Regions from separate parts of the Pseudomonas sp. C11 genome, predicted to be linked through region 1. Evidence: predicted binding sites of a transcription regulator. Region 1 holds the regulator's gene; the other holds the start of a gene.

Region 1 (7,997 bases):
GGTGGTGATGGGCGCCGGCTGGTCCGGCGTGCTGCTGCATGAGGCGGTCGGCCATGGTCTGGAGGGCGATTTCAACCGCAAGGGCAGTTCGGCCTACAGCGGTAAGGTGGGCGAGAAAGTCGCTTCCAGCCTGTGCACCATCGTCGACGACGGCACCCTGGCCGGGCGCCGGGGTTCGCTCAGCGTCGATGACGAAGGCACCCTGACCCAATGCACCACGCTGATCGAGAACGGCGTGCTCAAGGGCTACATGCAGGACAAGCTCAATGCGCGCCTGATGGGCGTGGCGGCCACCGGTAATGGCCGTCGCGAATCCTACGCGCACCTGCCGATGCCGCGCATGACGAACACCTACATGCTGGCTGGCGAGAGTGACCCGGAGGAAATCATCCGTTCGGTGAAGAAGGGCATCTACTGCGCCAATCTCGGCGGCGGACAGGTGGACATCACCAGCGGCAAGTTCGTGTTTTCCACCAGCGAGGCCTATCTGATCGAGGACGGCAAGATCACCGCGCCGGTCAAGGGCGCCACACTGATCGGCAATGGGCCTGAGGCCATGAGCCGGGTGTCGATGGTCGGTAACGATCTGGCGCTGGACAGCGGTGTCGGCACCTGCGGCAAGGACGGCCAGTCGGTGCCGGTAGGCGTGGGCCAGCCGACGCTGAAGATCGACGCGATCACCGTGGGCGGTACCGGCGCGTGAGCCGCGCCGGCGTGGCGATGCCTAGCGCAGGCCGCGCTGGATTTCGTCCAGCTCGCGGATGTACTTGAACACCTTGCGCGCGGCGGCCGGCGGCTTGTTGTGTGCGGCCTCATGCTGGGCATGACGGATCAGTCCGCGCAGATGCTGGACGTCGGCCTCGGGGTAGAGTTCGACGAAGCTTTCCAGGGCGCTGTCGCCTTCGCTGATCAGGCGGTCGCGCCAGCGCTCGAGGGCGTGGAAGCGCTCGTTGTACTCGCGGGTGGAGCTGTCCACCTGGTCGATCAGGGCGAGGATCGCCTCGACATCCTGTTCACGCATCAGCTTGCCGATGAACTGGATGTGGCGTTTGCGTGCGGCATTGGCCGTGTGCTTCGGCGCTTCGGCCAGGGCACGGCGCAGGGCGTCGGTCAGCGGCAGCTTGGCCAGCAGATCCGCTTTGAGGGTGGTCAGGCGTTCGCCGAGATCCTGCAGGGCATGCAGTTCACGTTTGACCTGGGATTTGCTCTTCTCCAGAGAGAAGTCGTCATAGGAATCAGACATGGGGTGGGTCCAGAGGGAAACGCCACCATGATAACAGCAGCGGCAGGCTTCGAGCTTCTCGCTGCAGGCGAAGAACGCTTGGGGCGTGCAGCCTGAAGCGTCTTTGAAGAATTGGAGTGGTTATGAGTGAAGTAGAACTGATCGGGCCACAGGCCCTGCGGGCGCTGCAGCAGCAGGTCGAAGCCATTCTTGCCGAGGCCTCACGTCAGGGCGCCAGTGCCTGCGAGGTGGCCGTTTCCGCAGGGCAGGGGCTCTCCACGACGGTGCGTCAGGGCGAGGTGGAAACCGTCGAGTTCAACCGCGACCAGGGTTTTGGCATCACGCTCTACGTTGGTCAGCGCAAGGGTTCGGCGAGCACCTCGGCTACGGGCGAGGCGGCGATTCGCGAGACGGTGGCGGCGGCCCTGGCCATCGCCAAACATGCCAGCGAAGACGAATGCGCAGGCTTGGCCGACGCGGCCTTGATGGCACGTGAGCTGCCGGAGCTGGATCTCTACCATCCCTGGTCGATCACGCCCGAGCAGGCGGTCGAGCAGGCGCTGAGCTGCGAGGCCGCAGCCTTCGCCGCCGATGCGCGGATCAAGAATGCCGACGGCACCAGCCTCAACACTCACCAGGGCTGCCGCGTCTACGGCAACAGCCATGGCTTCATTGGTGGTTATGCCAGCACTCGCCACAGCCTGAGCTGCGTGATGATCGCCGAAGGCGAGGGGCAGATGCAGCGCGACTACTGGTACGACGTCAACCGCCAGGGCGAGCTGCTGGCCGATGCTGCGGGGATCGGTCAGCGCGCTGCCGAGCGTGCGGTCAGTCGCCTTGGTGCACGCCCGGTGCCGACCTGCGAAGTGCCGGTGCTGTTCGCCGCCGAGCTGGCTGGTGGGCTGTTCAGCCATCTGCTGGCGGCGATCTCGGGTGGCAACCTGTATCGCCACTCCTCCTTCCTCGAAGGCGCACTTGGCCAGCGTCTTTTCCCTGAGTGGCTGAGCCTCGACGAGCGCCCGCACCTGCCGCGCGCGCTGGGCAGTGCGACCTTCGATGGTGACGGCCTGGCGACCTATGCCAAACCGTTCGTGGAGAAGGGCGAGCTGGTGTCCTACGTACTCGGCACCTACTCCGGCCGCAAGCTGGGCTTGCCCAGCACCGCCAACTCCGGCGGTGTGCACAACCTGTTCGTCACCCATGGCGACGAAGACCAGCAGGCGCTGATCCGTCGCATGGGGCGTGGCCTGCTGGTCACCGAGCTGATGGGGCATGGGTTGAACCTGGTGACGGGCGATTATTCCCGTGGCGCGGCGGGCTTCTGGGTGGAGAACGGCGAGATCCAGTTCCCCGTGCAGGAGGTCACCATCGCCGGCAACCTGCGTGATATGTTCCGCCAGATCGTTGCCGTTGGCCGTGATCTGGAGCGCCGCGGCAATATCTGCACCGGCTCGGTGCTGATCGAGAAGATGACTGTCGCCGGTAGCTAAAGCGGCAGAAACGACAAGGCCACCCGCAGGTGGCCTTGTTGTTTGTCAGACACTCATTCGCCTTCGTCGAAGTAGTTTTCGATCAGCGCGACCACGGCATCCATGGCCTCCTGATCCTGTTCGCCTTCGGTATGCAGGTGCACACTGGTGCCCTTGCCGGCTGCCAGCATCATCACGGCCATGATGCTCTTGCCATCGACCAGGCTGTCGCTGCTGCGGCCAATGCGCACCTGACAGGGATAACGGCTGGCGACACCGACGAACTTGGCGGCGGCACGGGCATGCAGGCCAAGTTTGTTGATGATGGTGATTTCGCGGGTTGGCATCGCGGCAGGGATTCCTTAGCTGAGGTCGCGGTGGCGAACCTGGACGTTCTTCAGTGACCGTTTCAGCGCTTCGTTGAGGCGGCTGGCCAGATAGACCGAGCGGTGATGGCCGCCGGTACAGCCAATGGCGATGGTCACGTAGGCGCGGTTGCTGGCAGCGAAGCGTGGCAGCCATTTGTCCAGATAGGCGAGGATATCCTGATACATCTCCTCGACTTCCGGTTGTGCCGCGAGGTAGTCGATGACCGGCTGATCGAGCCCGGAAAAATCGCGCAGTTCAGGTTTCCAGTAGGGGTTGGGCAGGCAGCGCGCGTCGAACACCAGATCGGCGTCCACGGGCATGCCACGTTTGAAGCCAAAGGACTCGACGAGAAAGGCCGTCCCCGTCTGTGCCTGCCCTAGCAGGCGCAGCTTCAGCGCGTCGCGCAACTGATAGAGGTTCAGGCGAGTAGTATCGATGCGCAGGTCGGCGAGATCGATGATCGGCGCCAGCAACTGCGTCTCGTAGGCGATGGCCTCGGCCAGCGAGCGATGTTCGTTGGTCAGCGGATGACGCCTGCGGGTTTCAGAGAAGCGCTTGAGCAGGGTGTCGTCTTCGGCGTCGAGGTAGAGCACCTCGCAGCGGATGCCGCGCTTGTTGACCTCGCTGAGCAACTCGGGGAAGCGGCGCAGCTGGCTCAGCAGGTTGCGTGCATCGATGGACACCGCCACCTGTGGCAGCAGCAGGTCACTGTGCGGCAGAAAACGCTCGGCCAGCTCTGGCAACAGGCTGGCCGGCAGATTGTCGATGCAGTAGAAACCGTTGTCTTCGAGTACATCGAGGGCGGTGCTCTTGCCGGAGCCGGAGCGACCGCTGACGATGATCAGGCGCATGATTATTGACCGTTCTGGATGTCCACGACGACCTGATAGAGCGCCTCGCTGGTCGGCGCCTGACGCAGGCGTTCGCGGACGTCCTGGCGGTCGAGCATGCTGGCGATCTGGCGCAGGAGTTCCAGGTGTGCGTCGGTAGCAGCCTCTGGCACCAGCAGCACGAACAGCAGATCGACCGGTGCACCGTCGATGGCGTCGAAGTCGACGGCCGTGTCGAGTCGCAACAGGGCGCTGATCGGGGCGCTGCAGCCGGCCAGGCGGCAATGGGGAATGGCGATGCCGTTGCCGAAACCGGTAGAGCCGAGCTTCTCGCGGGCAATGAGGCTTTCGTAGATGTCCTGGTTATCCAGGTCGGCGAGATCACGAGCAACCAGGCTGGCGATCTGTTCGAGCACGCGCTTCTTACTGCCGCCCGGCACGTTCACCAGGGAACGGCCGGGGGTCAGGATGTTTTCAAGTCGGATCATGGAGGGGAAATGTCAGCGGGCTGTAGCGCCTTGCAGGCGGTCGAGCTGCTTTTCCTTGTGCTTGATGAGTTGACGGTCGAGTTTGTCGGCCAGCAGGTCGATGGCGGCGTACATATCCGTATGCTCAGCGTTGGCGACGACCTCACCGCCGGCAACGTGAAGGGTGGCTTCGATCTTTTGCTTGAGCTTCTCGACTTCCATGATCACCTGAACGTTGGTGATCTTGTCGAAGTGGCGTTCCAGTCGGCCGAGTTTCTCGCCGATGTAGTCACGCAGGGCGTCGGTCACATCCAGCTGATGTCCACTGATGTTGACTTGCATACCGCTTTCTCCTTGTTGCCTTGTGTAAGAGGCAGGTCATGAGTCGACCTACCACCGGAACACCTTGGCCTGTTCGCGTGTGCGATCAGTCTGGCTTGCTCACATCAGGCGCTTGCGTTCACTGGACGGTGCGATACCGAGAGACTCGCGGTATTTGGCAACTGTCCGACGGGCGACCTGGATGCCTTGTGCCTCCAGTAAACCAGCGATCTTGCTGTCACTCAACGGCTTTTTCGCGTTTTCTGCGGCGACCAGTTTTTTGATGATGGCGCGGATCGCGGTGGACGAGCATTCGCCGCCTTCGGAGGTGCTGACGTGGCTGGAGAAGAAATATTTCAGCTCGTAAATGCCACGCGGGGTATGCATGAATTTCTGCGTGGTGACGCGCGAGATGGTCGACTCGTGCATGCCCACCGCTTCGGCGATGTCATGCAGCACCAGGGGCTTCATGGCCTCGTCACCGTAGTCGAGGAAGCCGCGTTGATGTTCGACGATCTGCGTGGCCACCTTCATCAGGGTCTCGTTGCGGCTCTGCAGGCTCTTGATGAACCAGCGCGCTTCCTGCAACTGGTTGCGCATGAAGGTGTTGTCGGCGCTGGAGTCGGCGCGTTTGACGAAGCCGGCGTACTGCGCATTGACGCGCAGTCGTGGCATGGCTTCCTGGTTCAGCTCCACCAGCCAGCGGTCGTTGTGCTTGCGCACGATGACGTCCGGCACCACATATTCCGGTTCGCTCGATTCGATCTGCGAACCCGGGCGCGGGTTGAGGCGCTGGATCAGGTCGATGACCTGCTTGAGCTCGTCTTCCTTGAGCTTGGTGCGGCGCATCAACTGGGCATAGTCACGGCTGCCGAGCAGTTCCAGGTGCTCGCTGACCAGACGCTGGGTTTCCGTCAGCCAGGGGGTGCTGGCAGGCAACTGACGGAGTTGCAGGAGCAGGCATTCACGCAGATCACGGGCGCCGATGCCGGCTGGCTCGAATTGCTGGATGCGATGCAGTACGACCTCGACTTCATCGAGTTCGATGTCCAGTTCGGTGTCGAAGGACTCGGCCACTTCCTCGAGGGTTTCCTCCAGGTAGCCATCGTTGTTGATGCAGTCGATCAGGGTGGCGGCGATCAGCCGATCCTTGTCCGACATCGGTGCGAGGTTGAGTTGCCACAGCAGGTGGCTGTGCAGGCTTTCACCAGTGGAGGTGCGGGTGGTGAAGTCCCACTCGTCATCATCGTTGCTGGGCAGGCTGCTGGCGCTGGTCTGGTAGATGTCTTCCCAGGCAGTGTCGACCGGCAGCTCGTTGGGAATGCGTTCGCCCCACTCGCCTTCCTCCAGGTTATCAACCGTCGGAGTGGCTTCCTGGTAGCTCTCTTCCTTGCTCGGCGCGGGGGCAGCGCTTTCGGCGCCATCGGCCATCGGGTCGCTGTTGTCGAAGTCGTCGCCATCTTCCTGGCGCTCGAGCATGGGGTTGGATTCCAGCGCCTCCTGGATCTCCTGCTGAAGATCCAGAGTAGACAGTTGGAGGAGGCGGATAGCCTGTTGCAGCTGCGGTGTCATCGTCAGCTGCTGGCCCATCTTGAGGACTAGCGAAGGTTTCATTGCAGACCTTAATTTACTGGCGAGTTACGCCTTCCACATCAGGGCGCCGAAGCGCCGCCAGGAAGCAAATTATATGCCTGAAAAACGCTCATTTGCCTAGGGGCTGTCCTATTCCTGTCATGTAAATGCAGGTGATTTACAGGCGGAACTCGTGGCCCAGGTATACCTCTTTCACGGTCTGGTTGGCGAGGATGGTCTGAGCATCGCCTTCTGCGATCAGTTGCCCGTCGTTGACGATGTAGGCAGTCTCGCAGATATCCAGGGTTTCGCGCACGTTGTGATCGGTGATCAGAATGCCGATGCCCTTGGCCTTGAGGTGATGGATGATCTGCTTGATATCGCCTACCGAGATCGGGTCGACACCGGCGAAGGGTTCGTCGAGCAGGATGAACTTCGGGTTGGTGGCCAGGGCGCGAGCGATTTCCACGCGGCGGCGTTCACCGCCAGACAGGCTCATGCCCAGGCTGTCGGCGATATGGTGGATATGGAATTCCTGCAGCAGGTTCTCCAGTTCCGCCTGGCGGCCGCTGCGATCCAGATCCTTGCGCGTTTCCAGAATGGCCATGATGTTGTCGGCCACCGACAGCTTGCGGAAGATCGAAGCTTCTTGGGGCAGGTAGCCGATACCCGCGCGGGCGCGGCCATGCATGGGCTGGTGGCTGACGTCCAGATCATCGATCAGCACACGCCCCTGATCGGCCTGCACCAGGCCGACGATCATGTAGAAGCAGGTGGTCTTGCCGGCGCCGTTGGGGCCGAGCAGGCCCACGATCTGGCCGCTTTCGATGTTCAGGCTGACGTCGCGTACGACCTGGCGACCCTTGTAGCTCTTGGCCAGATGCTGGGCTTTGAGAATGGCCATTACTGTTGCTGATCCGCAGGTTTGTTCTTCGGCTGGATGACCATGTCGATGCGCGGACGCGGCATGCTCACGTTGTTACCGGTGGCACGGCCCGCATTGACGATCTGGCGGCGGGTGTCATAGACGATTTTCTCGCCTTCGAAGGTGTTGCCTTCCTGGATCACCTTGGCCTGGTCGATCAGAACGATGCGCTCGTTGCTGGCGAAGTACTGAATGGTCTTGCCGTAGGCTTTGACGATCTCCTTGTCCACGGCCGGCTTCTGCTCGTAGTAGGCGAGGTTGCCCACCGAGGTGAATACGTCGATGTCGCCGCTGGCGGTTTGCGTGATGGTCACGGTGTCGCCGGTGATCTTCAGGGTGCCCTGAGTGATGATCACGTCGCCGCGGTAGACCGCTACGCCCTGCTTGTCATCCAGCTCTGCCGTGTCGGCCTGGATGCGGATCGGCTGGTCGCGATCGGAGGGCAAGGCCCAGGCGGCCGCGCTTCCCAATGCGGCGCCGAGGCTGATAATCAGGGGGAGGGTATTAACGAACCTCATGCTGGCCTCTTACGTTGGACTGCAGGATCATCCTGCTGTCATTCAAGTACGCTTTCATTCCTTGTGCCGTGGTCACCCCGTTGGCCGCAACGATTCTAACGGCTTGCTCGGTCTGCGCATATTCCTTGTCAGGAATCACGGTCATGCGGCTGCTGGTGATGATGGTTGGACGATTCTTGGCGTCGGTACGGGCGATGCGTACATCGTCGATCAACTCGACTTCCGCTCCGCCGGGCGATACCTCGGCGCGCTTGCTGGTCACTTTCCAGGGCAGGTCGGTGCCGCGATAGAGATCCAGTTGAGG
Region 2 (7,997 bases), on a different contig from region 1:
TCAGCGCCTTGCCGGTATCGATCGACACCAGTACGCCGTTCTGACGGCCAGACATGGTGCCTGGCTTGACGGTGTCGTAACGGTCGAAGATCGAGGTCAGGATGCCGGCGCCGTTGGTCAGGGTCAGGAACTGGTTACGGAAACCGATCAGACCGCGAGCCGGGATGTTGTATTCCAGGCGCACGCGACCTTTGCCGTCCGGCGACATGTTGGTCAGGTCGCCTTTACGCAGGCCCATTTCTTCCATGACCTTGCCCTGGGATTCTTCAGGGATGTCGATGGTGACGTTCTCGAACGGCTCCTGCTTGACGCCGTTCACTTCACGGATGATCACTTCCGGACGGCCAACGCCCATTTCGAAGCCTTCGCGACGCATGGTTTCGATCAGAACCGAGAGGTGCAGCTCACCACGGCCGGAGACCTTGAACTTGTCGGCGCTGTCGCCTTCTTCAACGCGCAGGGCCACGTTGTACAGCAGCTCCTTGTCCAGACGCTCCTTGATGTTGCGGCTGGTGACGAACTTGCCTTCTTTACCGCAGAACGGCGAATCGTTGACCTGGAAGGTCATGGAAACGGTCGGCTCGTCAACGGTCAGCGGCTTCATCGCCTCGACGTGGTTGATGTCGCACAGGGTGTCGGAGATGAACAGCTGATCCATACCGCTGATGCAGACGATGTCGCCGGCAGTGGCTTCTTCGACGTCGACGCGGTGCAGACCGTGGTGACCCATCAGCTTGAGGATACGGCCGTTACGCTTCTTGCCGTCAACGTCGATGGCGGTTACCGGAGTGTTCGGCTTGATCTTGCCGCGAGCGATACGGCCAACACCGATGATGCCGAGGAAGCTGTTGTAGTCCAGCGCGGAGATCTGCATCTGGAACGGGCCGTCGAGGTCGACGTTCGGCGCCGGTACGTGGTCGACGATGGCCTGGTACAGCGGGGTCAGGTCTTCGGCCATGGCGGTGTGGTCGAGACCGGCGATGCCGTTCAGGGCGCTGGCGTAGACGACCTGGAAGTCGAGCTGCTCGTCGGTGGCGCCGAGGTTGTCGAACAGGTCGAAGATCTGATCCATAACCCAGTCAGGACGCGCGCCCGGACGGTCGATCTTGTTGATCACGACGATCGGCTTGAGACCGGCTTCGAAGGCCTTCTTGGTCACGAAGCGGGTTTGCGGCATCGGGCCGTCCTGGGCATCAACGACCAGCAGTACGGAGTCGACCATCGACATGACGCGCTCAACTTCGCCACCGAAGTCGGCGTGGCCGGGGGTGTCGACGATATTGATGCGGTAGTCGTTCCACTTGATGGCGGTGTTCTTGGCCAGAATGGTAATGCCGCGCTCTTTTTCCTGGTCGTTGCTGTCCATCACGCGCTCGTCGTTGAGCTCGTTACGCTCAAGGGTGCCGGATTGACGCAGCAGGGCGTCGACGAGGGTGGTTTTGCCATGGTCGACGTGGGCGATGATGGCGATGTTGCGCAGTTTTTCGATCACTGTATGTATCTCGATCAGAGGATTTCGGTGTGTCGCCCAGCCTGGACGACGAATATGAAGAAATTGGAATCAGCGGGCCGAACAAGGCACCTGGGCAAGCGAGCAGTCGGGAGGGCGATGGCGGATACTCCCGCCATTGAGCCCCGGCGTTCTATGCCGGACGATAAACGCGCACATTGGCGTGTCCCTCGTTCAGCAGGTGATGGGCATGCAGGCGACTCATCACGCCCTTGTCGCAATACAGCAGGTACTGGCGGTTCTCATCCAGCTCCTTGAATTTGTTGTTCAGCGCGTAGAACGGCAGCGCCTGCACTTCGATGCCCGGCACGTCCAGCGGCTGGTCTTCGGCGGCATCGGGATGGCGGATGTCGATGACGATCTGTCCGGCCAGCGCTTCACGCACTTCCTCGATCTGCACGTCCTTGCCCAACTCGTCGATCACGCGGTCGATGGGCAGTTGGGTGGCGCGCTCCAGAGCACGGTCGAGGATGGCCATGTCGAACTGCGCCTCCTCCCTCTCCACGCGGTAACCGCGCGCCTTGGTGGTCGGGTTGACCGAAATCACGCCACAGTATTCGGGCATGTTCTTGGCGAACTCGGCCGTACCGATCTGCGTGGCGGTATCGATGATGTCCTGCTTGTGGCTGGCGATCAGCGGGCGCATCACCAGCATGTCGGTGGCCGAGTCGATCACCGCGAGGTTGGTCAGAGTCTGACTGGAGACCTGGCTAATCGCCTCGCCGGTCACCAGCGCCTCGATCTGCAGCTTCTCGGCGATGCGGGTGGCGGCGCGCAGCATCATGCGCTTGAGGATCACGCCCATCTGGCTGTTGTCGACCTTGCCGAGAATCTCGCCGACCACTTCTTCGAACGGCACGCTGATGAACAGCACGCGCTGCGAACGACCGAACTTCTGCCAGATATAGTGCGCCACTTCCATCACGCCCAATTCGTGGGCACGGCCACCGAGATTGAAGAAGCAGAAGTGGCTGACCAGGCCGCGACGCATCATTTGATAAGCCGCCACGGTGGAGTCGAAGCCGCCGCTCATCAGCACCAGGGTCTGCTCCAGCGAGCCCAGCGGGTAGCCGCCAAGGCCTTCGTGACGGTTGTGCACCACGAAGAGGCGCTGGTCACGAATCTCCATGCGCACTTCGACTTCCGGCTTCTTCAGGTCGATGCCAGCCGCGCCGCACTCACGGCGCAGGCGCGAGCCGACATGCCGCTCGACGTCGATGGAACTGAAGGCATGCTTGCCACCGCGCTTGCAGCGCACGGCGAAGATCTTGCCCGGCAACTGCTCGGCGTAATGGCGCTTGCAGTGCTCGGTGATGTCGTCCAGATCACCCAGCGGGTATTCATTGACCTCGAGAAACAGACCAATGCCCGGGGTGTTACGCAGGCGTGTGGTCATTTCTTCGAGCAGGCGCGGATCGTCGAGGTCGGTTTCGACCTCCAGATTGTCCCAGACACCGGTCACCCGCACCTCGGGATCGAGATCGCGCAGCACGGAGCGAATGTTCTTCCCCAATTGGCGGATGAACTGCTTGCGCACCGGACGGCTCTTGATGGTGATTTCCGGGAAAACTTTGACGATCAGCTTCATGAAATAGGTGCCCGAACAGGCAGCGGAAAAACAGGGGCGCGGATTATAGCGGAAATTGTTCAAGCCTTGACCAAAAATACTGCCATCGAGCAGATGCGCACCAAAATAGGTCATACCGATATTTTGCTGATTCAATATGGTGCAAATATAAGCTGCAAACCCACGCGCAGGCCGCGCAGTACCTGAGTTTCCGGGCCTCCGCCCAATACAGGGCACTGGCATGCAATTTGCTCCCTTGTGAGGCAGGTCGCCCTGAAGGACTATCCCGCCGGGCTTCACCGTACATATCGGGGCTCAACGATAAGAGCCTTTTCCATCTGGAGGACAACATGTCTAAGGCTGTTCAACTGATCAAAGAACACGACGTGAAGTGGGTAGACCTGCGCTTCACCGACACCAAGGGCAAGCAGCACCACGTGACCATGCCGGCCCGTGACGCCCTGGACGAAGATTTCTTCGAGCACGGCAAAATGTTCGATGGCTCGTCCATCCATGGCTGGAAAGGCATCGAAGCCTCCGACATGATCCTGATGCCGGTCGACGATACCGCCGTACTGGATCCGTTCACCGAAGAACCGACCCTGATCCTGGTCTGCGACATCATCGAGCCGAGCACCATGCAAGGCTACGACCGCGACCCGCGCTCCATCGCCAAGCGTGCCGAAGAGTTCCTGAAAACCACCGGCATCGGTGACACCGTATTCGTCGGCCCGGAGCCCGAGTTCTTCATCTTCGACGAAGTGAAGTTCAAGTCCGACATCTCCGGCTCGATGTTCAAGATCTACTCCGAGCAAGGTTCCTGGATGACCGACCAGGACGTGGAAGGCGGCAACAAAGGCCACCGTCCGGCCGTCAAAGGCGGTTACTTCCCGGTTCCGCCGTGCGACCACGACCACGAAATCCGTACTGCCATGTGCAACGCCATGGAAGAAATGGGCCTGGTCGTCGAAGTGCACCACCACGAAGTGGCCACTGCCGGTCAGAACGAAATCGGTGTGAAGTTCAACACCCTGGTTGCCAAGGCTGACGAAGTTCAGACCCTGAAGTACTGCGTACACAACGTAGCCGACGCCTACGGCAAGACCGCTACCTTCATGCCGAAGCCGCTGTACGGCGACAACGGTTCGGGTATGCACGTGCACATGTCGATCGCCAAAGACGGCAAGAACACCTTCGCTGGCGAAGGCTATGCCGGTCTGTCCGAGACCGCTCTGTACTTCATCGGCGGCATCATCAAGCACGGTAAGGCCCTGAACGGCTTCACCAACCCGTCGACCAACTCCTACAAGCGTCTGGTTCCGGGCTTCGAAGCGCCGGTCATGCTGGCCTACTCGGCCCGTAACCGTTCCGCCTCGATCCGTATCCCGTACGTTGCCAGCCCGAAAGCTCGTCGTATCGAAGCGCGCTTCCCGGATCCGGCTGCCAACCCGTACCTGGCCTTCGCTGCTCTGCTGATGGCCGGTATCGACGGCATCCAGAACAAGATCCACCCGGGCGATGCTGCTGACAAGAACCTGTACGATCTGCCGCCGGAAGAAGGCAAGCTGATCCCGCAGGTTTGCGGCAGCCTGAAAGAAGCCCTGGAAGAGCTGGACAAGGGCCGCGCGTTCCTGACCAAGGGCGGCGTGTTCTCCGACGACTTCATCGATGCCTACATCGAGCTGAAGTCCGAAGAAGAAATCAAGGTACGTACCTTCGTACACCCGCTGGAATACGACCTGTACTACAGCGTCTAAGCCAGTCTGCGCCGCCTCGTGCGGCGCTCCCGAAAGCCCCGCCCGGCTTTGCCTGGTGGGGCTTTTTTATTTTGTGCGGGCTGCTTGATGCCGGACTGGCAATACGGTGTTGATTGTTCTTCTGTCTGTTCCTGATTGCCGCGGTTTGGTTGATGTCTTTGGTTTCGCCCTCCTGGGCGGGCTCTGCACGCGCCTGAGCGCGAAGTAACCCAGAGATTGTTCGGAGTGGTCTAGCAGCAGCAAGAGCAACCGCCATGGCTACGGAGTTAAAGCAATAGTTTCAGGCGCGCGAAAGTCCCCCTTCAGGAGGCCGAACGTAGGCATTGCGCAGGAGGGCAAGCGGCATGGATGCCGCGCGAGGCGTAATGGGCCAGGGATGGCCCATGTACGCCGACCCCGGAGCGGTGCCGGAGTGAGGGAAGTCGAGCGAAGCGAGACCCGGATGGCGGGGTGCGCTTTCTTTTGCTTACTTTTCTTTGCGCATTTCAAAGAAAAGTGAGTCGCCCGAGAGGGCGAAACACGGAATAGCTGACAGTACCCAAAGCGGCGTCCAAAACACTAACTTGCCAGCCCGGTATCGACCAAGCACTCCCCCGATAATGCAAAGCCCCATTCCGATAAAAGCCCCATGGTTTTGCAGGCAAAGCTCACAGCCAAAGCGCCCCGCGCTTGCCAGGAAGCACCGGCAGTGCAAGGCTTAGCGCATCGCCCGAGGAAGGATCGGCCCATGCGCCCATTACTCGTCTGCCTTCTGCTCGCCCTGGCCCTGCCGGCCAGCGCGCAGATCTACAAATACATCGACGCCAACGGCAATACGGTATTCACCAACCAGCCGCCAGATGGCACTCCTGCCGAGAGCGTCGAACTGCCCCCGACCAATACCGTCGAGATGCAGACGCCAAGCCTGCCGCCTGCCACTCCCTCAAGCGAACAGAAGTCAAAGGCGCTGTACAGCGTTCTGCGCCTGACCGGCATTCCCGATGACGCAGCGATGCGCGCCAACAACGGCACCTTCTCCGTCGGCGTCGACATCCAGCCACGCCTGCAAGCTGGCCACCAGTTGCGCCTGATACTCGATGGCCAGCCCTATGGCCAGGCGAGCAACGTACCGCGCCTGCAACTGACCAACATCGACCGTGGCGAGCACAGCCTGGCCGTTGCCGTGGTTGCAGGTGATACGATCATCCAGCAGAGCATGACCGAGACCTTTACCGTCCAGCGCATCAGCCTCAACAGCCCGGCCAGGCCGCCCGTCACACCACCGAAGCCAACCCCCAAGCCCTAGAATCCATGACGATGCGAACTTTTCTGCTGGGCCTGCTGTTTCTGGCCCAGGGCGCCCATGCGCAGGTCTATACCTATATCGATGCCGAAGGTAATCGCGTCTTCACCGACAGCCCGCGCAGCAGCAGTGCCGAGCGCGTGATCATCGCGCCCTCGAATAGCGCACAGCTGAACCAGCCCCCCCCCACCGTTAAGGTCGCGCCTCCGACAGTGACCAAGCAGGTGGTGCACTATCAGTTGTTACGCATCCTGGTGCCGGAGCCGGACGCCTCCATTCATAGCGCCGCTGGCGACCTGATCGTCACTCTGACCAGCGAACCCGGCCTGCTGCCAGGCCACAGCTATCGCCTGCTGCTCGATGGCGAGCCGCAGAGCGGGCCCAGCCAAAGCCCGGTGTTCTCGCTACACAACGTCGATCGAGGCACCCATCAACTGGTCGGCGAGATCATCGATGCGGCCGGCCTCATCGTCGAACGCACCCCAGCACAGCCCTTCCACATGCACCGCATATCGCTGGAGCAGAAGCGCAAGATCAACCCCTGCCAGCTGGATGACTATGGCGTACGCCCGGAATGCCCGCTGAAAGACAAACCCGAGGTAAAACCAAGCATCCTCCCCTTCCTTTAAATGGCACCGAATTGGTGCATTAAACCGCACCAAACTTTATTCTTTCCCCGTTTTGGGTCAAACACCCCCGCTTGATCGCCTTGCAGTCCGCCCTAAACCCGAGATTACGCAGAAAAAATGCGTCTTTTCGGGGCCTTGGTTTGCTTCTTGCATTTTCCTGCCCATTGCCGGAACGCACTGCCTATGACTATCAACGACGCGCTGCACCGCCTACTACTCGACAACCTGACCACCGCCACCCTGCTGCTCAATAGCCAACTGTGCCTTGAGTACATGAACCCGGCGGCGGAAATGCTCCTGGCCGTCAGCGGCCAGCGTAGCCATGGCCAGTTCATCAGCGAGCTGTTCACCGAATCGCCCGAGGCGCTGTCGTCTCTGCGCCAGGCGGTCGAACAGGCGCACCCGTTCAACAAGCGTGAAGCTGTGCTGACCTCGGTTACCGGGCAGACGCTGACCGTGGACTACGCCGTCACCCCGCTGTTCAGCAAAGGCGAAACCCTGCTGCTGCTGGAAGTGCATCCGCGTGACCGCCTGCTGCGCATCACCAAGGAAGAAGCGCAGCTGTCCAAGCAGGAAACCACCAAACTGCTGGTGCGCGGCCTCGCTCACGAGATCAAGAACCCGCTCGGCGGTATCCGTGGCGCGGCCCAGTTGCTGTCACGCGAGCTGCCCAACGAAGAGCTCAAGGATTACACCAACGTCATCATCGAAGAGGCCGACCGCCTGCGTAACCTGGTCGACCGCATGCTCGGCTCGAACAAGCTGCCGTCACTGGCGATGACCAATGTGCACGAGGTACTGGAGCGCGTCGCCAACCTGATCGAGGCCGAAGCCCAGGGCAGCATCACCCTGGTGCGCGACTATGATCCGAGCATCCCGGACCTTTTGATCGACCGTGAGCAGATGATCCAGGCCGTGCTCAATATCGTGCGTAACGCCATGCAGGCCATCGCCGGGCAGAAGCACGACATGGGCCTGGGCCGTATCAGCCTGCGCACGCGCACCCTGCGTCAGTTCACCATCGGTCATACCCGGCATCGCCTGGTGGTCAAGGTCGAGATCATCGACAACGGCCCCGGCATTCCACCGGAACTGCAGGAAACCATCTTCTATCCCATGGTCAGTGGCCGCGCTGACGGCACCGGCCTGGGCCTGGCCATCACCCAGAACATCATCAGCCAGCATCAGGGCCTGATCGAATGCGAGAGCCATCCTGGCCACACCGTGTTCTCGATCTTCCTGCCACTGGAAC

Evidence for each region. Region 1 encodes sigma-54, which starts transcription at its own class of promoters, with help from an activator protein. Its sites were predicted from a motif close to ANTGGCATNNANNTTGCTNT; they were not measured.
Region 2: the regulator sigma-54 is predicted to act here: its motif matches at 3,313-3,332, upstream of glnA (glutamate--ammonia ligase).

The regions. Positions count from the first base shown of each region.
Region 1 covers NZ_JAWIIP010000009.1:150,456-158,452, reverse strand. Annotated here, with positions in the region: gene tldD (metalloprotease TldD) at 1-703, shown strand, start outside; gene yjgA (ribosome biogenesis factor YjgA) at 725-1,243, opposite strand; gene pmbA (metalloprotease PmbA) at 1,366-2,712, shown strand; gene VC352_RS15960 (HPr family phosphocarrier protein) at 2,766-3,038, opposite strand; gene rapZ (RNase adapter RapZ) at 3,054-3,911, opposite strand; gene ptsN (PTS IIA-like nitrogen regulatory protein PtsN) at 3,914-4,378, opposite strand; gene hpf (ribosome hibernation-promoting factor, HPF/YfiA family) at 4,391-4,699, opposite strand; gene VC352_RS15940 (RNA polymerase factor sigma-54) at 4,799-6,292, opposite strand; gene lptB (LPS export ABC transporter ATP-binding protein) at 6,429-7,154, opposite strand; gene lptA (lipopolysaccharide transport periplasmic protein LptA) at 7,154-7,693, opposite strand; gene lptC (LPS export ABC transporter periplasmic protein LptC) at 7,680-7,997, opposite strand, start outside.
Region 2 covers NZ_JAWIIP010000003.1:173,725-181,721, forward strand. Annotated here, with positions in the region: gene typA (translational GTPase TypA) at 1-1,492, opposite strand, end outside; gene thiI (tRNA uracil 4-sulfurtransferase ThiI) at 1,644-3,098, opposite strand; gene glnA (glutamate--ammonia ligase) at 3,428-4,834, shown strand; gene VC352_RS06875 (DUF4124 domain-containing protein) at 5,562-6,119, shown strand; gene VC352_RS06880 (DUF4124 domain-containing protein) at 6,131-6,745, shown strand; gene glnL (nitrogen regulation protein NR(II)) at 6,929-7,997, shown strand, end outside.